DNA from 4 places in the Enterobacter dykesii genome. Region 1 is predicted to be linked to each of the others. Evidence: predicted binding sites of a transcription regulator. Region 1 holds the regulator's gene; each other region holds the start of a gene.
What was found. The regulator PurR, encoded in region 1, represses purine synthesis genes. The targets are predictions, from matches to a motif close to CANGCAAACGTTTGCNTG.

Region 1 (5,729 bases):
GGTGTTTACCCCTGCGGCAGTCAGGGTTTTGCTTAGGGAGTGGGCAAATGTGCGACAGAACGATGAATTTTTTTGCACTTGCTAACGAAACAGGATCGTAGATTGAAAAATGCTATTAACTTTCTGGGTTTTTATAGATTAGAATCGACGGGCTTTGTAAATCACACGCGGGTATTATTGATGACCTGCATTTATCAGGGGACTGCCCAGTGGCGCGGATAAATAAAATCTCGATCACGCTCTGTGCTTTACTGTTTACTTCACTCACTTTCACGCCAGTGGCAAACGCCTCTCAGCAGGCGCGGCATTCTGCTGTACAAAAAAACCATCTGGTGAAAGCCACAGACCGTAAGAAAAAAACCACCGCTAAGAACGACAAGAAAAAAACACCGGCTCAGACGAAACAGACCGCTTCCAGCAAAACGAAAACAAAACCTTCCCGCACTGCCCACTCCGCTAAAAGTAAAGCTTCGCAAACCGCCGCTAACCTCGTTACTGAAAAATGCATCACGCGTAAAGGCCACAAGGCGAAATGCACGAAGGTCACGAAAATAGCGGAAGTGCATAAAGTGCGTGTACAGAAAGCGCAAAAGACCGCGATGAACAAACTGATGGGGCAGATTGGCAAACCTTATCACTGGGGTGGCAGTTCGCCGCGTACCGGGTTTGACTGCAGCGGCCTCGTCTATTACGCCTATAAAGATCTGGTCAAATTCCGCATTCCTCGCACCGCCAATGAGATGTACCACCTGCGCGATGCCTCACCGGTTGACCGCGGTGAGCTGGAAAACGGCGATCTGGTGTTCTTCCGCACTCAGGGTCGCGGCACGGCTGACCACGTCGGCGTGTATGTCGGCAACGGGAAATTCATCCAGTCTCCACGTAGCGGCCAGGATATTCAGATTACCTCTCTCAGTGAAGACTACTGGGTACGCCACTACGTCGGCGCGCGTCGCGTGATGACGCCGAAAACCATCCGCTAACCCCTGCCCTGCCGCATCCGTGGCAGGGTAAGTTCCTCTTTTGCATACCCTTTCAATTTGCTATCCTGTCCCTGTTGTCTGTGTGGTTATTGGCAACGCAAAATACAATAAGGAGAGAAGCAATGTCGTTCGAATTACCTGCACTACCGTATGCAAAAGACGCCCTGGCACCGCACATTTCTGCGGAAACCCTGGAATATCATTACGGCAAGCATCACCAGACGTACGTCACCAACCTGAACAATCTGATCAAGGGCACCGATTTTGAAGGCAAAACGCTGGAAGAGATCGTCCGCAGCTCAGAGGGTGGCGTATTTAACAACGCGGCTCAGGTGTGGAACCATACCTTCTACTGGCACTGCCTGGCGCCGAATGCCGGCGGTGAACCTGTCGGTGAACTGGCTACCGCTATCAACGCCGCATTTGGCAGCTTCGCGGATTTCAAAGCGAAGTTTACCGATGCAGCCATCAAGAACTTCGGTTCTGGCTGGACGTGGCTGGTTAAAGAGGCGGATGGCAAACTGGCTATCGTGTCCACCTCTAACGCGGGTACCCCGCTGACCACCAGCGCGAAGCCGCTGATGACCGTGGACGTGTGGGAACACGCTTACTACATTGATTACCGCAACGCGCGTCCGAACTACCTGGAGCACTTCTGGGCACTGGTTAACTGGGACTTTGTCGCGAAGAACTTCGCCGCGTAAGAGACACGCAGAAGGGTTCGCCCTTCTGCGTTTTTGGTTTATTCCGCAGCGCAGGCTGCTTCAGGCTGTTTACGTCCCGACATCATCACCAGCAGCAGGCCGAGCGCGGCAATAATCGCCCCCATCACCGGCACAAAGTTGTATCCCAGACCACCTGAAATCACGGCCCCACCGGCCGCGGCGCCCAGGGCATTACCCAGGTTAAACGCACCGATATTCACGGATGATGAAAGTCCCGGCGCCTCGTGCGCGACACGCATCACGCGCATCTGCAGCGGCGGCACCACGGCGAAAGTGGCGGCTCCCCAGACGACCATCGCGATCGCGGCCCCGAACTCATTACGCGCCAGCCACGGAATGGCAACCATGATGACAATCAGCAGGGTTAAGAAGCCCTTAAGCGTCCCGCTCACGGAACGGTCGGCAAATTTCCCGCCGAGATAGTTGCCGATCGAGAAGCCCACGCCAATCAGCACCAGCATCGCGGTCACAAAGAGAGGCGTTGCGTGGGTGATATCGTGCAGCACCGGTGAAATATAGGTGTAGAGGGTAAACATCGCCCCTGCCCCCAGCACGGTGGTGAGCAGCGCGGAGAGCACCTGCGGACGCATCAGCACCGACAGCTCTTTACGCACTTCCGGACGTTCACCGGCGCTGCCTTTCGGCAGGGAGAAGAACAATGCCACCATCGCGACCACGCCCAGCCCGGCCGTCGCCAGGAAGGACATACGCCAGCCGATCGCTTCTCCCAGCCAGGTTGCCGCAGGCACCCCGCCGATGTTGGCAATCGTCAGCCCCATAAACATGGTTGCCACGGCGCTCGCCTGCTTGTGTTTAGGCACCACGCTGGCAGCCACGACCGACCCCAGCCCAAAGAACGCGCCGTGGTTAAGGCTGGTCAGAATACGCGACAGCATCAATGTGGTGTAGTCCGGCGAAATGGCCGAAAGCACGTTGCCGAGGGTGAAAATCGCCATCAGGAAAATCAGCGCATTGCGGCGCGCGCGGTGCGAAAGAAGAAGCGTCATCAGCGGCGCCCCGACCATCACGCCGATAGCGTAGGCGCTAATTAACATCCCTGCCGCAGGGATCGAGACATCTACGCCCCGGGCAATAACAGGCAGTAACCCCATCGGGGAGAATTCTGTGGTGCCAATCCCAAAAGCGCCAATCGCCAGGGCCAGCAGGGGAAAATTGATTTTCATGCGTCAACTCCGGATGCCGTGTCATGTGGTGACACAGAACAAAGAAGCGGAAAGCATGACATCAATCACAAAAAATGAGAAGTTAACAAAATGGCAAAAGATTTTTGCCAGAGAAGTAACAATCCGGGGTGTCGGGAGGGAGAAGGCTCTCCCTCCGCGTAAATCAGTGCAGCGCAGCCGTCAGACCGGCCGCAACAATCAGAGCCAGCACAACAACGGTGGTGAACAGCGAAAACTTAAGATCGGAACTCATCAATTTTTCTCCTTTTAATCCCCACACGAAAAGTGAGCTTGCTCATTTTTGCACAGATTACGTCAAAAATCTTCCTAGATTTATACTGATAACCACTTTACCTCTTCCCCTTTTCATCAAGATAGGACAAAATTCCACGCTAAATTTATTAGCGTACCGGCCATTGACCCCCTCCTGACGTCCCGTGTCGTTTTCCCGGCGTGCCGCAATTCAAGATTGCGTGATAAGGGTGAGAGAAGGCAAACGTTTACCTTCAAGTTTTTCAGGAGCTTAGGATATGGTCTGGAGTGACATTTAATGGCAACAATTAAAGACGTAGCAAAACGCGCAAACGTTTCCACTACAACCGTATCACATGTAATTAACAAAACCCGCTTTGTGGCGGAAGAGACGCGCAACGCCGTCTGGGCAGCGATCAAAGAGCTGCACTATTCGCCAAGTGCGGTTGCGCGTAGCCTCAAGGTTAATCACACCAAGTCCATTGGATTGCTGGCGACCAGCAGTGAAGCGGCCTATTTTGCCGAGATCATTGAAGCGGTCGAAAAGAACTGCTTCCAGAAAGGCTATACCCTGATTCTGGGCAACGCGTGGAACAGCATTGAAAAACAGCGTGCCTACCTGTCGATGATGGCGCAAAAGCGCGTTGATGGCCTGCTGGTGATGTGTTCCGAGTATCCGGAATCCGTGCTGTCGATGCTGGAAGAGTATCGCCATATTCCGATGGTGGTGATGGACTGGGGCGAAGCGCGCGCGGACTTCACCGATTCCGTTATCGATAACGCCTTTGAAGGCGGCTATATGGCCGGTCGTTATCTGATTGAACGCGGTCACCGCGAGATTGGCGTGATCCCCGGTCCGCTGGAGCGCAACACCGGCGCGGGCCGTCTGGCCGGTTTTATGAAAGCGATGGAAGAAGCGCTGATCAACGTGCCGGAAAACTGGATCGTGCAGGGCGACTTTGAGCCGGAGTCGGGCTACCGTGCGATGCAGCAGATCGTCTCCCAGCCGCACCGTCCGACCGCCGTGTTCTGCGGGGGCGACATCATGGCCATGGGCGCGCTCTGCGCTGCCGACGAGTTGGGCCTGCGCGTACCGCAGGATATTTCCGTGATCGGCTATGACAACGTGCGTAACGCGCGCTTCTTCACCCCGGCGTTGACTACCATTCACCAGCCAAAAGACTCGCTGGGCGAAACGGCTTTCAACATGCTGATGGACAGGATCGTCAACAAGCGTGAAGAGTCGCAGTCCATTGAAGTTCACCCGCGTCTTATCGAACGCCGTTCCGTTGCGGACGGTCCGTTCCGCGACTACCGTCGTTAATCGCTTTACGGGGCCAGCTATGCTGGCTCCCGTAACCATTCCCGGTTTAGCGTTTCGCTGTCTCCCAGATAGTCCAGCAGCCACGCCATCGCAGGCGAGACATCATTTTGCTGCCAGGTGAGGCAGCAGGCCGCATCCGGGAACGGATTCTCCAGCGTCAGCTCAACCCACTCTCCGGTATCGATGCGCGGACGCGCAAAATGAACGGGCACCATCGCGACGCACAGCCCGGCGCTGAGGCACGTCGCCGATGATTCCCAGTCCGGAGCCACCACCCGCCGCTGGTTGTCCAGAAGCCAGGTGATACGCTTGGGCAATGAACGGGACGTATCCTCCAGCACCAGCGACGGCCAGTTGCGCAGCGTGTCATCGCTCAGCGGCCCGTCCATCGCCGCCAGCGGATGATCGCTTGCCACCACGCATTTCCAGCTCAGCATCCCCATATCGCGAAAGGCGTAACGTCCCCCGACCGGGATCGCCTGCGTGGCCCCAATCGCCATCTCTGCCCTGCCGTCCGCCAGCGCATCCCAGACGCCGTTAAACACCTCCTGCGAGACCCGCAGCTCGACGTCAGAAAAATGACGATAGAAATCGACGATCATCTGCCGGGTGCGCTCCGGCTTAACGATGTTATCCACCGCGATGGAAAGATGTCCCCGCCAGCCGTTAGCGATCTGCTGACACTGTTCGCGGGTGATCTGCATTTTTTTGATAACAGAACGCCCTTCCTTCAAAAACCACGCGCCTGCGGGCGTTAATTCCACATCACGATGCCGCCGTTCAAACAGCGGAACCGCCAGCCACTCCTCAAGCTGACGCACCGTGTAGCTGATTGCCGAAGGGACGCGGTGCAGCTCCTGCGCCGCACCGCTAAAGCTGCCGTTACGCGCAACAGCATCGACCACTTCAAGAGAATAATCTGACCACATTTTCTGCCTGCAAAATTTTTGAATGCACCCGCCAAATATTAGCGTTTCACAAGCGGCTTTGCACTCCCTACACTCAGCGCCAATGTATACCTGCCTCCTCAGGAGAATAAAATAATGCAACCCAGGAACGGTTTTTTAGTCTGGCTCGGCGGCTTAAGCGTGCTGGGCTTTTTGGCCACCGACATGTACCTGCCGGCGTTTGCCGCCATGCAGGAAGATTTGCAAACCCCTGCTGCCGCCATCAGCGCCAGCCTGAGTTTGTTCCTCGCCGGTTTTGCCTTCGCGCAGCTGCTCTGGGGACCGCTCTCGGATCGCTTTGGTCGTAAACCGGT
Region 2 (5,729 bases), 1.8 Mb from region 1:
GCAGCGATATCATCGACCGCGTGCGCAACGCCTGCACCCAGGAAGGGCGTCAGGCCTACTGGGTCTGTACGCTGATTGAAGAATCTGAACTGCTGGAGGCGCAGGCTGCCGAAGCAACGTGGGAAGAGCTTAAGCTGGCGCTGCCGGAGCTGAACGTCGGTCTGGTTCACGGACGCATGAAGCCCGCCGAAAAACAGGCGGTAATGCAGGCGTTCAAACAGGGTGATTTACATCTGCTGATCGCCACCACGGTGATCGAAGTCGGCGTGGACGTCCCGAATTCCAGCCTGATGATCATCGAAAACCCGGAGCGTCTCGGCCTTGCCCAGCTCCACCAGCTGCGCGGGCGCGTCGGCCGCGGCGCGGTTGCGTCCCACTGCGTACTGCTCTACAAAGCACCTCTTTCCAAAACGGCCCAGATGCGTCTTCAGGTGCTGCGCGACAGCAACGACGGTTTTGTGATTGCGCAAAAAGACCTGGAGATCCGCGGCCCGGGCGAACTGCTGGGCACGCGTCAGACGGGTAACGCGGAATTCAAGGTTGCGGATTTACTGCGCGATCAGGCCATGATCCCCGAGGTTCAGCGCCTCGCCCGCCATATTCATGAACGCTACCCCGAACAGGCGGCAGCGTTAATTGAGCGCTGGATGCCGGAAACCGAGCGTTATTCCAACGCCTGATGTCAGGCAAACATCGGCAGCATCAGGTACAGCTTGATCACCAGCGCGTTGACGATATCAATAAAGAAGGCGCCAACCATCGGGACCACCAGAAACGCCATGTGCGATGGCCCGAACCGTTCGGTGATCGCCTGCATGTTGGCGATAGCCGTTGGAGTGGCCCCCAGACCAAACCCGCAGTGACCCGCCGCCAGCACCGCCGCATCGTAGTTTTTGCCCATCATGCGCCAGGTCACGAACATGGCGTACAGCGCCATAAACAGCGCCTGCACCGCCAGTATCGCCACCATCGGTAGCGCCAGAGAGGCCAGCTCCCACAGCTTGAGGCTCATCAACGCCATCGCCAGGAACAGCGACAGGCAGACGTTGCCGAGCACCGATACCGCCCGTTCAAACACGCGATAGAAACCCATCAGCGCCAGACCGTTGCTCAGGATCACCCCGATAAACAGCACGCAGACAAAGGTCGGCAGTTCAAACGCGGAACCCGCCAGCCATTGCGCAACCACTTTGCCCACGGTCAGGCAGATGGCGATCATCGCGATAGTTTCAATCAGCACCAGCGAGGTGATGCTGCGGCCGACGTCCGGCTTTTCGAACGCGGTCGGCACCAGCTCATCGTCAGGCCTGCCGTTCGGCGTGGTGGAGTGCTTCACCAGATACCGCGCCACCGGGCCGCCAATCAGGCCACCCAGCACCAGGCCAAAGGTCGCACAGGCCATCGCCACTTCCGTCGCGTTTTCAAACCCGTAGCGCTCGATGAACAGCTTGCTCCACGCGGCCCCGGTTCCGTGACCGCCCGAAAGTGTAATCGACCCCGCCAGCAGACCCATCAGCGGATCCAGCCCCAGCAGCGTTGCCATGCCGATGCCAATCGCGTTTTGCATCAGCAGCAGCCCCACCACCACAATCAGGAATACGCCGAGCACCTTACCGCCCGAGCGCAGGCTCGCCAGGTTGGCGTTCAGGCCGATAGTGGCAAAGAAGGCCAGCATCAGCGGGTCTTTCAGGGACATATCAAAATCGATTTCCCAGCCCATGCTTTTTTTCAGTATCAGCAGGGCCAGCGCCACCAGCAGGCCACCGGCGACAGGTTCAGGAATGGTGTATTTCTTCAGAAGGGAAACGCTATGTACCAGCTTGCGACCAAGCAGAAGAACCAGCGTTGCGGCAACAAGGGTCGACAACGTATCGAGATGAATCATAAAAGGCTCCTGTAATGCGCGTGCTCCATACACACGCGGCGTTATCCTGGGCCGGTTTGCGCTCTTCATGAGCCTCCGGCGCAAAAAGTGTAATTTTTTTTCCCGATGCGTTGTAGAAAACCTGCTCACAGCAGCAGATTTTCTTCCCTTTTTTTGCTGGCAATCGTTTGCTTTTACCAGGTGGTCAGATAAAATGCCCGCTTTTCCACCGTGGGATTGCCGCCGATGTCCGTTAACACCATAGAGTCGCCTGATGCGCAACCGATTGCGCAGAAGCAAAATAGCGAACTGATTTACCGCCTTGAAGACCGCCCGCCGCTGCCGCAAACGCTTTTCGCCGCCTGCCAGCATCTTCTGGCGATGTTTGTTGCGGTGATCACCCCGGCGCTGCTGATTTGTCAGGCGCTCGGCTTACCGGCGCAGGACACGCAGCACATTATCAGCATGTCTCTCTTCGCCTCCGGCGTGGCCTCGATTATTCAAATTAAAGCGTGGGGTCCGGTGGGGTCAGGTTTATTGTCGATTCAGGGCACCAGCTTTAACTTCGTGGCACCGCTGATCATGGGCGGTACGGCGCTGAAAACCGGTGGTGCGGATGTCCCAACCATGATGGCGGCGCTGTTCGGCACTCTGATGCTGGCCAGCTGCACGGAGATGGTCATCTCCCGCGTTCTGCATCTGGCTCGCCGCGTCATTACCCCGCTGGTTTCCGGCGTGGTGGTGATGATTATCGGCCTGTCGCTGATTCAGGTGGGCCTGACTTCCATCGGCGGCGGTTATGCCGCAATGAACGACCACACCTTCGGCGCGCCGAAAAACCTGCTGCTGGCGGGTGTCGTGCTGGCGATCATTATTCTGCTTAACCGTCAGCGAAATCCTTACCTGCGCGTCGCCTCGCTGGTGATCGCCATGGCGGCGGGCTACCTGCTGGCGTGGGCGCTGGGCATGCTGCCGGAGAACACCGCGCCGACCAACAGCGCGCTGATCGTCGTTCCTACGCCGCTGTACTACGGACTGGGCATTGACTGGGGTCTGCTACTGCCGCTGATGCTGGTCTTTATGATCACCTCTCTGGAGACCATCGGTGACATCACCGCTACCTCGGACGTCTCCGAGCAGCCCGTTTCCGGCCCGCTGTACATGAAGCGCCTGAAAGGCGGCGTGCTGGCGAACGGCCTCAACTCGTTTGTCTCTGCGGTCTTCAACACCTTCCCGAACTCCTGCTTCGGTCAGAACAACGGCGTGATCCAGCTGACCGGCGTGGCCAGCCGCTACGTTGGCTTCGTGGTGGCACTGATGCTGATCGTCCTCGGCCTGTTCCCGGCGGTAAGCGGCTTTGTGCAGCACATTCCTGAGCCAGTGCTGGGCGGCGCGACGCTGGTGATGTTCGGCACTATCGCGGCCTCCGGCGTGCGTATTGTCTCCCGCGAGCCGCTGAACCGCCGCGCGATCATGATTATTGCCCTGTCGCTGGCCGTTGGTCTGGGTGTTTCCCAGCAGCCGCTGATCCTGCAGTTTGCGCCTGACTGGGTGAAAAACCTGCTCTCTTCCGGCATTGCCGCGGGCGGTATCACCGCTATCGTTCTGAACCTCGTTTTCCCGCCTGAAAAGAACTGATCCTCTTCACGGCAGGCAGTCAATGCCTGCCGTGACATCTAATTACACCATTCCCGCCTTGAGGATTGCGCATAAATCGTGCATAACTCCCTTATGTGCGTTGTGCGGGATGGAAGACCATGAAATTTATTGGAAAGCTCCTCATCTATCTTCTGGTAGCCCTGCTCATTGTGCTGCTGGCGTTCTACATTCTGCTCCAGACCCGCTGGGGCGCGTCTCAGGTCAGCAGCTGGGTGACGGTGAATACCGACTACGAACTCAGTTTCGACAAGATGAATCACCGCTTTTCGTCGCCTTCCCACATCATTCTGGAAAACGTCACCTTCGGTCGGGACGGTAAACCCGCCACGCTGGTAGCCAAAAAAGTCGATATCGGCCTGAGCAGCCGCCAGATAACCGATCCGCTGCATATGGACACCATCACCCTGTTCGACGGCACGCTGAATCTCTCGCCCCAGACGGCACCGCTGCCGTTCCAGGCGGATCGCCTGCAGCTGAACAATATGGCGTTTAACAGCCCGAATACCGAATGGGACCTGAGCGCGCAGAAGGTCACGGGCGGCGTCAGTCCGTGGCAGCCGGAAGCGGGCAACGTGCTGGGGAACAACGCGCAGATCCAGATGAGCGCGGGCTCGCTGACCCTGAACGGCGTACCGGCCACCAACGTGCTGATCGAGGGCCAGCTCAACGGCAAGGAAGTGGTGCTGAAAACGATTGGCGCCGATATGGCCCGTGGCTCACTCACCGGCTCCGCCCTGCGCAACGCCGACGGGAGCTGGATTATCGACACGATGCGCCTGAACGAGATCCGCCTGCAGAGCGATAAAACGCTGATGGCGTTCTTCGCGCCGCTGGCCACTATCCCCTCTCTACAGATTGGTCGTCTGGACGTAACCGACGCCCGGCTTCAGGGCCCGGACTGGGCGGTGACCGATCTCGATCTAAGCCTGCGCAACCTGACTCTCAGCAAAGGCGACTGGCAGAGCCAGGAAGGCCGGCTGTCCATGAATGCCAGCGAGTTTATCTACGGCTCGCTGCATCTTTTTGATCCGATCCTGAATGCGGAGTTTTCCCCGCAGGGCATGGCGCTGCGTCAGTTCACCTCCCGCTGGGAGGGCGGCATGGTGCGCACGTCCGGTAACTGGCTACGCGACGGTAAAGCGCTGGTGCTGGACGATGTCGCCATCGCCGGGCTGGAATACACCCTGCCGCAGAACTGGAAAACGTTGTGGATGGAGCCTCTGCCGGAATGGCTGAACAACGTGACGCTGCAAAAATTCGGCCTGAGCCGCAACCTGGTGATCGATATCGATCCGGCTTTCCCGTGGCAGATCACCTCTCTTGATGGCTATGGGGCTAACCTGCAGCTAGCGCAAGACCATAAGTGGGGCGTGTGGGGCGGCAGCGCCACGCTGAACGGCGCGGCGGCCACCTTTAACCGCGTGGACGTGCGCCGTCCGTCGCTGGCGCTGAATGCGAACGCCGCCACGGTGAACATTACCGACCTGAGCGCCTTTACCGAGAAAGGTATTCTGGAAGCCACGGCGACGGTTTCACAGCTGCCGCAGCGGCAGACCACGGTGAGCCTGAACGGGCGCGGCGTGCCGCTCAACGTGCTGCAGCAGTGGGGCTGGCCTGCGCTGCCGATTACGGGCGACGGCAATATTCAGCTCACCGCCAGCGGCAGCGTGCAGGCAAATGCCCCGCTGAAGCCAACGGTGAATGCGAAGCTGGGCGCGGTAAATATGGATAAACAGCAGGTGCAGCAGACTATGGCGGGTGGCGAGGTATCGACCACAAGGTAAATGCAAAACGGCAACCCTGTTGCCGTTTTTGATGTTTGTTCCCTCTCCCTGTGGGAGAGGGTCAGGGTGAGGGCATCAGACCGCACAATACCTTGCGGTTCAGAGGTGAACCACCACCTCATTCCCCTCGGCTTTCACCACTACACCCCACTCGCTGCCCGCATGTGAACCACCTTTTACGCCGCTCACCTTCTGTACGTTGCGCAAGCACACCGACCAGTTTTGCGCGTCTCCCGCGCCGGTAAAGGTCACGATATCTCCCCGACGTGACGCCTTCAGCGTAAACGCCACGGAGCCGTCCGCCGCAGGCACTTCGCTCACCGCCGTTGCGCCATCGTCCAGATTAAACAGCTGGAAGGCCGTCCCCGCGTTCCACGCGTAGTCCGGCTTCTGGTTGTTGTTGCCCAGCGCCAGCAGGGTGT
Region 3 (5,729 bases), 820 kb from region 1:
CGTGGTGCGGGAACATCAGGTCTGAACCGCCGCCGTGAATATCGAAGTGCTTGCCCAGCTGCTTGCAGTTCATCGCGGAACATTCAATGTGCCAGCCCGGACGACCTTCGCCCCACGGGGATGGCCAGCTTGGCTCACCCTCTTTGGACATTTTCCACAGCACAAAGTCCATCGGGTTACGCTTCACGTCAACCACGTCAACGCGTGCGCCCGCCTGCAGCTGGTCCAGATCCTGACGGGAAAGCGAACCGTAGGTTGGATCCGTCGGTACGGAGAACATCACGTCGCCGTTGTCCGCAACGTAGGCATGACCGCGGGCGATCAGCTTTTCGGTGATCTCGATGATTTCGTGAATATGGTGGGTCGCGCGCGGCTCGCTGTCCGGGCGCTGAATATTCAGGGCGTCGAAGTCTTTGTGCATTTCGACGATCATGCGATCGACCAGCGCAACGAAGCTTTCGCCGTTTTCATTAGCGCGCTTGATGATTTTGTCGTCGATGTCGGTGATATTACGCACGTATTTCAGGGTGTAGCCCAGAAAACGCAGGTAGCGTGACACCACGTCGAAGGCGACAAAGGTACGGCCATGGCCAATATGACAGAGATCGTAAACCGTAATACCACACACGTACATGCCGACTTCCCCGGCATGGATAGGTTTAAATTCCTCTTTCTGGCGCGTCATTGTATTAAAGATTTTTAACATCGAAGATTCCATGTAAACACGTGTGTGGTTGAAAACCGGCTATTCTACCCGTAATTCAAACCCGAAGCAGCACACAATGCAAGGTGATCGCATCCTGTGGTTATGCTATAACAAGCCCCTATAGATGACCCGAAGGCGGGTCGACGTACCACAATAACGGAACAGGATGCAAAAATGGTTACTTTCCACACTAATCATGGCGATATCGTAATCAAAACCTTTGATGACAAAGCGCCTGAAACAGTTAAAAACTTCCTGGACTACTGCCGCGAAGGTTTCTACAACAACACCATTTTCCACCGCGTGATCAACGGCTTTATGATCCAGGGCGGCGGTTTCGAACCTGGCATGAACCAGAAAGAGACCAAAGAAGCGATCAAAAACGAAGCGAACAACGGTCTGAAAAACACCCGCGGTACGCTGGCAATGGCCCGTACTCAGGCTCCGCACTCTGCCACCGCACAGTTCTTCATCAACGTGGCTGACAACGACTTCCTGAACTTCTCCGGCGAAAGCCTGCAGGGTTGGGGCTACTGCGTATTCGCAGAAGTGGTTGAAGGTATGGACGTGGTTGACAAGATCAAAGCCGTCTCTACTGGCCGCAGCGGTATGCACCAGGACGTTCCAAAAGAAGACGTTGTGATTACAAGCGTGACCGTCAGCGAGTAATTCGTGGCGACACTCTTTATTGCGGATCTGCATCTGCAAACAGAAGAACCGGCGATTACCGCCGGTTTTCTGCGTTTTTTACGCGGTGAAGCGAAAAGCGCCGATGCGCTGTACATCCTGGGCGACCTCTTTGAAGCCTGGATTGGCGACGACGACCCTAATCCGCTGCACCGTGAAATGGCCGCCGCCATTCACGCGCTGGTAGATTCCGGCGTCCCCTGCTACTTCATTCACGGCAACCGTGATTTCCTGATCGGCAAGCGCTACGCCCGCGAAAGCGGCATGACGCTGCTCCCGGAAGAGCAGGTGCTCGACCTCTATGGCCGCAAGGTTCTGATCATGCACGGCGACACGCTCTGCACCGACGATACCGGCTACCTGGCGTTTCGCGCCAAAGTCCACACCCCGTGGATCCAGAAGGTGTTCCTTGCGCTACCGCTGTTTATCCGCAACCGCATCGCCGCCAGAATGCGCGCGGACAGTAAAGCCGCCAACAGCAGCAAATCCATGACCATCATGGACGTGAACCCGCAGGCCGTGGTGAGCGTGATGGAAAAGCATGGCGTTCAGTGGTTGATCCACGGTCACACCCATCGTCCTGACGTCCATTCCCTTCTCGCCAACGGCGAACCGGCCCATCGCGTGGTATTAGGTGCCTGGCACACCGAAGGCTCCATGGTCAAAGTCACGCCAGAGGGCGTGGAGCTGATCGCGTTTCCGTTTTAACCCCTCGCACTATCATTCTATTTTTTTGAACAATATCGGCAAATTGTTTCGATTTTAATCAGCCTGTGGTCGGCCTATTATTTATCACATCAGGGCAACACGCCCTATCCCAGATAAAATACTTAAGGAATACGACCATGAAATCCATCAAAACTTTCGTTGCAGTTGCCGCTCTTTCTCTGGTTTCTTTCGGTTCTTTCGCTCAAAGCGTGAGCGCAACCGCCTCTACCCTTGACCGCGCAGAAGCGAAAATTGCCGCGCAGGCTGCTGAACAGGGCGCGTCTTACAAAATCACCAGCGCGAAGGTCGACAACCGCGTGTATATGACCGCAGAACTGACGAAATAATGATTGCCCATCGGCAAAAGCAGACCGCCAGAATGCGGTCTGTTTTGTTATGAATTGATGGCAACAACGGCTCAAGATTTAACCGCGCAACCGTTTTCCTTGACCGTATAACATGCTATTCTCTGTGCCCTCGAAAGCAGTGTGTTTCGCACCACAGGAGTTTTAAGACGCATGTCTTCCCGCAATAATCCGGCGCGTGTCGCCATCGTGATGGGGTCCAAAAGCGACTGGGCTACCATGCAGTTCGCCGCCGAAATCTTTGAAATCCTGAATGTTCCGCACCACGTTGAAGTGGTCTCCGCGCACCGTACACCGGACAAACTGTTCAGCTTCGCCGAAAGCGCCGAAGAGAACGGTTATGAGGTGATCATCGCCGGTGCGGGCGGCGCAGCACACCTGCCGGGCATGATTGCCGCCAAAACCCTGGTGCCGGTACTGGGCGTTCCGGTCCAAAGCGCCGCGTTAAGCGGTGTGGATAGCCTCTACTCCATCGTCCAGATGCCGCGCGGTATTCCTGTCGGCACGCTGGCGATTGGTAAAGCGGGTGCTGCCAATGCCGCCCTGCTGGCGGCGCAAATTCTTGCGACGCACGATAAAGCATTACACCAGCGTCTGGCGGAGTGGCGTAAAGCCCAGACCGACGAGGTGCTGGACAATCCGGACCCGCGGGGTGCGGCATGAAGCAGGTTTGCGTCCTCGGTAACGGCCAGCTAGGCCGCATGCTGCGTCAGGCCGGTGAGCCGCTGGGTATTGCCGTCTGGCCCGTCGGGCTGGATGCTGAACCTGAAGCCGTACCGTTCCACCAGAGCGTGATCACCGCCGAGATCGAACGCTGGCCGGAAACGGCTCTGACCCGCGAGCTGGCGCGTCATAACGCCTTCGTTAACCGCGACGTGTTCCCGATCATTGCCGACCGTCTGACGCAAAAGCAGCTGTTCGACAAGCTCGGTCTGCCAACCGCGCCTTGGCAGCTCCTGTCTGATAAAAGCGAGTGGAATGACGTTTTCGCGATGCTGGGCGAGCTGGCAATCGTGAAGCGCCGCGTGGGCGGCTATGACGGCCGCGGCCAGTGGCGCCTGCGTGCAGATGAAACGGCAGAACTGCCGGACGATTGCTACGGCGAGTGCATCGTTGAGCAGGGCATTAACTTCAGCGGTGAAGTGTCGCTGGTTGGCGCCCGCGGGCACGACGGGCATACCGTCTTTTATCCGCTGACGCATAACCTGCATCAGGACGGCATTCTGCGCACCAGCGTCGCCTTCCCGCACGCCAATGCTGACCAGCAGGCGCAGGCGGAAGATATGCTCTCTGCCATCATGCACGAACTCGGGTATGTGGGCGTCATGGCGATGGAGTGCTTTATCACCCCGTCCGGTCTGCTGATCAACGAACTTGCGCCGCGCGTGCACAACAGCGGCCACTGGACGCAAAACGGCGCGTCCATCAGCCAGTTCGAGCTGCACCTGCGCGCGATTACCGACCTGCCGCTGCCGCAGCCGGTGGTCAACAGCCCGTCGGTGATGATCAACCTGATCGGCACCGATCTGAACTACGACTGGCTGAAGCTGCCGCTCGTGCATCTGCACTGGTATGACAAAGAGGTTCGCGGAGGTCGTAAGGTCGGTCACCTGAACCTGAACGACAGCGACACGAGCCGCCTGAGTGCTACCCTGGAAGCGATGATCCCGCTCCTGCCGCCGGAATATGCGAGCGGTATTGTCTGGGCACAGTCAAAGCTCAAGTAAGACATCTGCGCCGGGGAGTTGATCTTCCCCTTCCCCGGCGTACAATTCCCGCCCATTGCTGCTGAGTTTTCTTCTGGAATAACCATGAACGATGGAACGGACTATCGCGCGATCCTCGCGTCTGATACCCCTTTAATCGACGTTCGCGCGCCGATCGAATTTGCCCAGGGCGCGATGCCTGCGGCGGTCAACCTGCCCTTAATGAACGACGACGAGCGCGCTGCCGTCGGCACCTGCTATAAACGCCAGGGCCCCGAGGCCGCTCTGGCGCTCGGCCATCAGCTGGTGAGCGGCGAGACGCGTGAGGCACGCATCAACGCCTGGCGGGAAGCAAGCCTTGCCCATCCTGAGGGCTATCTCTGCTGCGCGCGCGGCGGCCAGCGTTCGCATATCTCGCAGGCCTGGCTGAAAGAGGCGGGCATCGACTACCCGCTTATCCGCGGCGGCTACAAAGCCCTGCGCCAGACGGCGATTCAGGTGACCATCGAGCAGTCACAAAAGCCGATGGTGCTGATTGGCGGCTGCACCGGAAACGGTAAAACCCTGCTGGTGAAGCAGCACGCGCAGGGTATCGATCTGGAAGGGCTGGCGCACCATCGCGGTTCGTCGTTTGGCCGCACGCTGACGCCGCAGCTTTCCCAGGCCAGCTTTGAAAACCACCTTGCGGTTGAGCTCCTGAAAAAAGACGCCGCGCGCTGGGTGCTGGAAGACGAGGGCCGGATGATTGGCTCCAACCACCTGCCGGAGTGCCTGCGCGACCGCATGGTTGAAGCCCCTATCGTTGTTGTCGAAGACCCGTTTGAAATTCGTCTTGAACGTCTGCGCGAAGAGTATTTTGACCACATGTGGGCGGATTTTTCTGCCGCATACGGCGAGGAAGCAGGCTGGAAGGAGTACAGCGAGTATCTGCACCACGGCCTGTTCGCCATTCGCCGCCGTCTGGGGCTGCAGCGCTTTGCGGAATTCACCGCCTTACTGGACGCCGCGCTTGTCGAACAACAACGTACTGGCAGCACTGACGTGCACTTCAGCTGGCTTGCGCCGCTGCTGAAGGACTATTACGACCCGATGTACGGCTATCAGCTGGAGAAGAAAGCGGAGAAGATTGTCTATCGCGGGACGTTTGAAGAAATTGCTGAGTGGCTTGATCGCTGAAAAATAAAGCCGGGTGGTTTGTTCCCTCTCCCCGTGGGAGAGGGTCAGGGTGAGGGCATCAGACCGCACCCAACAAGACGACTTAGAAGTCGTAACGCAGACGCACCAGGTTCATATCGCCCAGGTTGTCGGTGCTGGATGTGAACACGTGTTCGTAATCCACGCGGAAACCGTAATCCAGCTGGAAGCTGATACCCACGCCGTTGTCGATGCGCTGGTAGTTACGGCCGTTCACGTATTCAATACGGTCACCCATGAAGTAAGGCTGGATGGATTTAACCGCGTACTGACCGATTGGGAACTTGTAGCCCGCAAAGTATTCAATACCCCATGCATCACCGGCGAAGTAGTCGTTAACAGACACTTTTTTGGTGGTCAGGA
Region 4 (5,729 bases), 1.2 Mb from region 1:
CCTGCCGCGATCCGGGCAGCTCCATCGCCCCGGCACCGCGCCGGAGCCGCTGGTGCTGACGGCGGATTTAAAGCGCCTGGTCTGGAGCTACAGCCTGGCCGGGTTTGGCTATATCCTCCCGGCGACATTCCTGTCGCAAATGGCGGCGGTGCGTTTTCCCGGCAGCCTGTTTGCCCAGTTTGTCTGGCCGATTTTTGGTCTCGCCGCCGTGGTGGGGATTGCGCTCAGTATTCTTTTACGCCACACCTCAACGGCTAACCGCAGGCTGGCTATAGTCCTGTGGTTACAGGGGGCGGGCGTGCTGGCGGCCTGGCTGCTGCCGGGGATTGGCGGTTTGCTGACGGGCGGGCTGCTGGTGGGCGGCGGCTTTTTGTGTGCCGTGCAGCTCTCTCTTTTATACGGCCGCGAGCTGGCGCCAAACCACACGCGCTATATGGCAGGCCTGCTCACCACGGGGTATGCAATTGGTCAATTGATTGGCCCGGTCACCTCGGCGTTATCAACCTGGCTTACCCACCGGCTGGAGCCCGCGCTGGGGCTGGCGGGCGTTGCGCTGTGCGTCGGCGGAGCGCTGGTCTGGAATCGTCACGCTGAAAGGCAACAGCAATTGCAATAATTATCGTCGTGAATACTGGATTATGTGCGCCGCCTCACGCACAATGAGCGCATACTTTTGCCACAACGAGGGCAAAAGACGCCACACCTGCAGGAGAACAAAATGTCATCACTCAGTAAAGAAGCTGCCCTGGTCCACGAAGCCCTGGTTGCGCGCGGTCTTGAAACGCCACTGCGTCCGCCCGTACAGGATTTGGACAATGAAACCCGCAAGCGTCTGATTGCCGGTCATATGACCGAGATCATGGAGCTGCTGAATCTCGATCTGAGTGACGACAGTCTGATGGAGACGCCGCACCGCATCGCGAAAATGTACGTCGACGAAATTTTCTCCGGGCTGGATTACGCCAACTTCCCGAAAATTACCGTCATTGAAAACAAGATGAAAGTGGACGAGATGGTGACGGTACGCGATATCACGCTGACCAGCACCTGCGAACACCACTTCGTGACCATCGACGGTAAAGCGACCGTGGCGTATATTCCAAAAGATACGGTGATTGGCCTGTCGAAAATCAACCGCATCGTGCAGTTCTTTGCTCAGCGTCCGCAGGTGCAGGAGCGTCTGACGCAGCAGATCCTGACCGCGCTGCAAACGCTGCTGGGTACCAGTAACGTGGCCGTCTCTATCGACGCGGTTCACTACTGCGTGAAGGCGCGCGGCGTGCGTGATGCAACCAGTGCAACGACCACCACGTCGCTGGGCGGCCTGTTTAAATCGAGCCAGAATACCCGCCAGGAGTTCCTGCGCGCCGTACGTCACCACAACTAAGTCTTACAGGGCAGGAACCATGGAGCGAAACGTCACGCTCGATTTTGTTCGCGGCGTCGCCATTCTCGGTATCCTGCTGCTTAATATCAGCGCCTTCGGCTTGCCGAAGGCGGCTTATCTCAATCCTGCCTGGTATGGCGACATCACCCTCAGCGATGCCTGGACCTGGGCTGTCCTCGATCTCTTCGCGCAGGTTAAATTCCTCACGCTCTTTGCCCTGCTGTTTGGCGCAGGTCTGCAACTCCTTCTCAAACGCGGTACGCGCTGGATCCAGTCGCGCCTGACGCTGCTGGTTCTCCTCGGCTTTATCCACGGCCTGTTCTTCTGGGACGGCGATATTCTTCTCGCGTATGGGTTAGTCGGGCTCATCTGCTGGCGCCTGATTCGCGATGCGCACAGCGTAAAAAGCCTGTTTAACACCGGCGTGATGCTCTATGTCATGGGGCTTGGGGTCCTGCTGCTGCTGGGGATGATCTCCGGCGAGACGACGAACCGTTCCTGGATCCCGGATGCCGCTAACCTGCAGTACGAACAGTACTGGAAGCTGAAGGGCGGTACGGAAGCGATAAGCAACCGCGCGGATATGCTGGGGGATAACCTCCTTGCGCTGGGGGCGCAATACGGCTGGCAGCTGGCGGGTATGATGCTGATGGGCGCGTCACTGATGCGCACCGGCTGGCTGAAAGGGGAGTTCAGCCTGCATCACTATCGACGAACGGGTGTCGGGCTGGTGCTGATCGGCGTGCTGATTAACCTCCCGGCGATAATCACGCAGTGGCACATCCACTGGGATTACCGCTGGTGCGCGTTCCTGCTCCAGGTGCCGCGCGAACTGAGCGCGCCGTTCCAGACCATCGGCTACGCGGCGCTGATCTATGGCTTCTGGCCAACGCTTTCCCGCCTGTGGATCGTCAGCGCTATCGCCTGCGTGGGCCGCATGGCGTTGAGCAATTACCTCCTGCAAACGCTTCTCTGCACCACGCTTTTCTACCGTTTTGGCCTGTTTATGAAATTCGACCGCCTCACGCTGCTGGCGTTTGTTATTCCGGTCTGGGTAGTAAACCTGGCGTTTTCTGTGCTCTGGCTACGCTATTTCCGCCAGGGACCGCTGGAGTGGGTGTGGCGTCAGTTAACCGCACGTGCTTCAGGGGTATCATTGAAAAACACATCCAGATAACGATCTGGATCACAATCATTAACAAAACGGATGTAAGCGTTTTCATGAGTGTGAGCTTCTTCACGTAGTCCCCTTTCTCTCGCTGCCAAAATAGCCACCTTGCTAAACACAGGGGGTGTCTGTGAGTTGCTGCAATCCTTTGAAGGATGGTGAATATGATCACCATTCGTGACGTCGCCCGTCAGGCGGGCGTTTCTGTGGCTACAGTCTCACGCGTGCTGAACAATAGCGCGCTGGTCAGCCCTGAAACCCGTGAAACCGTAATGAAAGCCGTGACCCAGCTCGGGTACCGGCCAAATGCCAATGCCCAGGCGCTTGCGACGCAGGTCAGCGACACCATCGGGGTGGTGGTGATGGATGTATCGGATGCCTTTTTCGGCGCGCTGGTGAAAGCGGTCGACGTGGTCGCCCAGCAGCATCAGAAATATGTCCTGATCGGCAACAGCTATCATGAGGCGGAAAAGGAGCGCCATGCCATTGAAGTGCTGATCCGCCAGCGCTGTAACGCCTTGATTGTCCATTCAAAAGCCTTGAGCGATGAAGAGCTAACCGGCTTTATGGATCAGATCCCGGGCATGGTGCTGATCAACCGCATTGTCCCCGGCTATGCCCATCGCTGCGTCGGCCTGGATAACGTCAGCGGCGCCATGATGGCGACGAAAATGCTCATCAACAACGGGCATCAGCGGATCGGTTATCTGGCCTCCAGCCATCATATTGAAGATGATGACCTGCGGCGCGAGGGGTGGCAAAACGCCCTGAAAGATCACGGCATTACGCCCTCAGAAAGCTGGACAGGCACCGGCACGCCGGACATGCAGGGCGGCGAGGCGGCAATGGTGGAGCTGCTGGGGCGCAACCTGCAGCTTACTGCGGTGTTTGCCTATAACGACAGCATGGCGGCAGGGGCCCTGACGGCGCTGAAAGATAACGGCATTGCGGTGCCACAGCATTTATCACTCATTGGTTTTGATGATATCCCGATTGCCCGTTACACCGACCCGCAGCTGACAACGGTGCGCTACCCCATTGCCTCTATGGCAAAACTGGCGACTGAGCTGGCGTTACAGGGGGCGGCAGGGCTACTGGATCCGGGCGCAACGCACTGTTTCATGCCGACTTTAGTGCGTCGGCACTCCGTAGCGGCCCGGCAAATTGTGGTTCCGATCACTAACTGATTACATGAGCTGATGTAACCGTTTTCAATCTGTGAGTAAATTCACAGTATCTTAACAAGGCGCTGACTATGATGTCAGCGTTTTAGGAGCTGAAACGCTATGTAACGGTGATTATTCACTTTCACTATAGCCAACGTGCTGCAAACAACGAATAAAACGCATTTCTGGAGCGTTACCGAACACGGAAGATAGAAATTTTATAAGTGAACTTCGGCTGTCAGTAACGTTTTATTAACACCTGCCCGCCGATCGTTATTCACAAGAACTACCCTGCATAAAAAAAACCGGAGATACCATGAATAAGAAGGTGTTGACCCTGTCTGCCGTAATGGCAAGCATGCTTTTTGGTGCAGCAGCGCACGCTGCGGATACCCGTATTGGTGTGACCATCTATAAATACGACGACAACTTCATGTCTGTTGTGCGTAAAGCGATTGAGAAAGATGCGAAAGCAGCGCCAGACGTTCAGCTGCTGATGAACGACTCCCAGAACGACCAGTCCAAACAGAACGACCAGATCGACGTTCTGCTGGCGAAAGGCGTGAAAGCCCTGGCCATCAACCTGGTTGACCCGGCTGCAGCAGGCACGGTTATTGAAAAAGCGCGCGGCCAGAACGTGCCAATCGTCTTCTTCAACAAAGAACCTTCCCGTAAGGCGCTGGATAGCTATGACAAAGCGTATTACGTCGGTACCGACTCCAAAGAGTCCGGTATTATTCAGGGCGATCTGATCGCCAAACACTGGGCGGCGAACCCGAACTGGGATCTGAACAAAGACGGTCAGATTCAGTTCGTGCTGCTGAAAGGCGAACCAGGCCATCCGGATGCTGAAGCCCGTACCACCTACGTTATCAAAGAGCTGAACGATAAGGGTCTGAAAACCCAACAGCTGGCGTTAGATACCGCGATGTGGGATACCGCTCAGGCGAAAGATAAGATGGACGCGTGGCTGTCCGGCCCTAACGCCAACAAAATCGAAGTGGTTATCGCGAACAACGATGCGATGGCAATGGGTGCGGTAGAAGCGCTGAAAGCACACAACAAATCCTCCATTCCTGTGTTCGGCGTAGATGCACTGCCAGAAGCGCTGGCGCTGGTTAAATCCGGTGCGATGGCCGGTACCGTTCTGAACGATGCCAACAACCAGGCGAAAGCGACCTTCGATCTGGCGAAAAACCTGGCCGATGGCAAAGGCGCGGCTGATGGCACCAACTGGAAAATTGAAAACAAAATCGTTCGCGTACCTTACGTGGGCGTAGACCAGTCCAACCTGGCTGAGTTTATCGGCAAATAAGTTAGCGGTACTGTCTCCACTGGGCGCAATTCGTTGCGCCCTTTTATAACGCGATATGCGAGGCCAACAAGGTATAATTATGGTCAGCACAAATACTCAGTCATCCGGTGAATACCTGTTGGAAATGAGCGGTATCAACAAGTCATTTCCCGGCGTTAAGGCACTCGATAATGTTAATTTAAAAGTTCGTCCTCACTCTATTCATGCCCTGATGGGGGAGAACGGTGCGGGTAAATCAACATTATTAAAATGTCTTTTTGGGATCTATCAAAAAGATTCTGGCAGCATTCTTTTTCAGGGGAAAGAGATCGATTTCCATTCAGCGAAAGAAGCACTGGAAAACGGTATCTCGATGGTTCACCAGGAATTAAACCTGGTGCTGCAGCGTTCAGTCATGGATAACATGTGGTTGGGGCGTTATCCAACCAAGGGTGTCTTTGTCGATCAGGACAAAATGTATCGCGACACCAAAGCGATTTTTGACGAGCTGGATATTGATATCGATCCGCGCGCCCGCGTGGGAACATTATCCGTCTCCCAGATGCAGATGATCGAAATCGCCAAAGCGTTCTCCTACGATGCGAAAATTGTCATCATGGACGAACCGACATCGTCATTAACGGAAAAAGAGGTTAATCACCTTTTTACCATTATTCGTAAGCTGAAAGATCGCGGCTGCGGTATCGTATATAT

Region 2: gltS (sodium/glutamate symporter) is a predicted target of PurR. The motif match lies at 2,042-2,059, and genes of this name have one in related genera.
Region 3: purE (5-(carboxyamino)imidazole ribonucleotide mutase) is a predicted target of PurR. The motif match lies at 2,532-2,549, and genes of this name have one in related genera.
Region 4: galS (HTH-type transcriptional regulator GalS) is a predicted target of PurR. The motif match lies at 2,594-2,611, and genes of this name have one in related genera.

What each region holds. Positions count from the first base shown of each region.
Region 1 is NZ_CP126604.1:1,881,748-1,887,476, reverse strand. Features, by position in the region: gene F0320_RS09030 (C40 family peptidase) at 210-983, shown strand; gene sodB (superoxide dismutase [Fe]) at 1,106-1,687, shown strand; gene F0320_RS09020 (MFS transporter) at 1,726-2,892, opposite strand; gene F0320_RS09015 (YnhF family membrane protein) at 3,056-3,145, opposite strand; gene purR (HTH-type transcriptional repressor PurR) at 3,443-4,468, shown strand; gene punR (DNA-binding transcriptional activator PunR) at 4,486-5,397, opposite strand; gene punC (purine nucleoside transporter PunC) at 5,512-5,729, shown strand, end outside.
Region 2 is NZ_CP126604.1:82,494-88,222, reverse strand. Features, by position in the region: gene recG (ATP-dependent DNA helicase RecG) at 1-680, shown strand, start outside; gene gltS (sodium/glutamate symporter) at 683-1,885, opposite strand; gene xanP (xanthine/proton symporter XanP) at 2,111-3,502, shown strand; gene F0320_RS00360 (AsmA family protein) at 3,622-5,307, shown strand; gene yicI (alpha-xylosidase) at 5,407-5,729, opposite strand, start outside.
Region 3 is NZ_CP126604.1:1,060,881-1,066,609, reverse strand. Features, by position in the region: gene cysS (cysteine--tRNA ligase) at 1-706, opposite strand, end outside; gene ppiB (peptidylprolyl isomerase B) at 881-1,375, shown strand; gene lpxH (UDP-2,3-diacylglucosamine diphosphatase) at 1,379-2,101, shown strand; gene F0320_RS04955 (YdgH/BhsA/McbA-like domain containing protein) at 2,239-2,448, shown strand; gene purE (5-(carboxyamino)imidazole ribonucleotide mutase) at 2,620-3,129, shown strand; gene purK (5-(carboxyamino)imidazole ribonucleotide synthase) at 3,126-4,193, shown strand; gene mnmH (tRNA 2-selenouridine(34) synthase MnmH) at 4,278-5,348, shown strand; gene F0320_RS04935 (porin) at 5,431-5,729, opposite strand, start outside.
Region 4 is NZ_CP126604.1:3,058,839-3,064,567, reverse strand. Features, by position in the region: gene F0320_RS14630 (YbfB/YjiJ family MFS transporter) at 1-616, shown strand, start outside; gene folE (GTP cyclohydrolase I FolE) at 719-1,387, shown strand; gene yeiB (DUF418 domain-containing protein YeiB) at 1,407-2,564, shown strand; gene galS (HTH-type transcriptional regulator GalS) at 2,720-3,742, shown strand; gene mglB (galactose/glucose ABC transporter substrate-binding protein MglB) at 4,038-5,036, shown strand; gene mglA (galactose/methyl galactoside ABC transporter ATP-binding protein MglA) at 5,116-5,729, shown strand, end outside.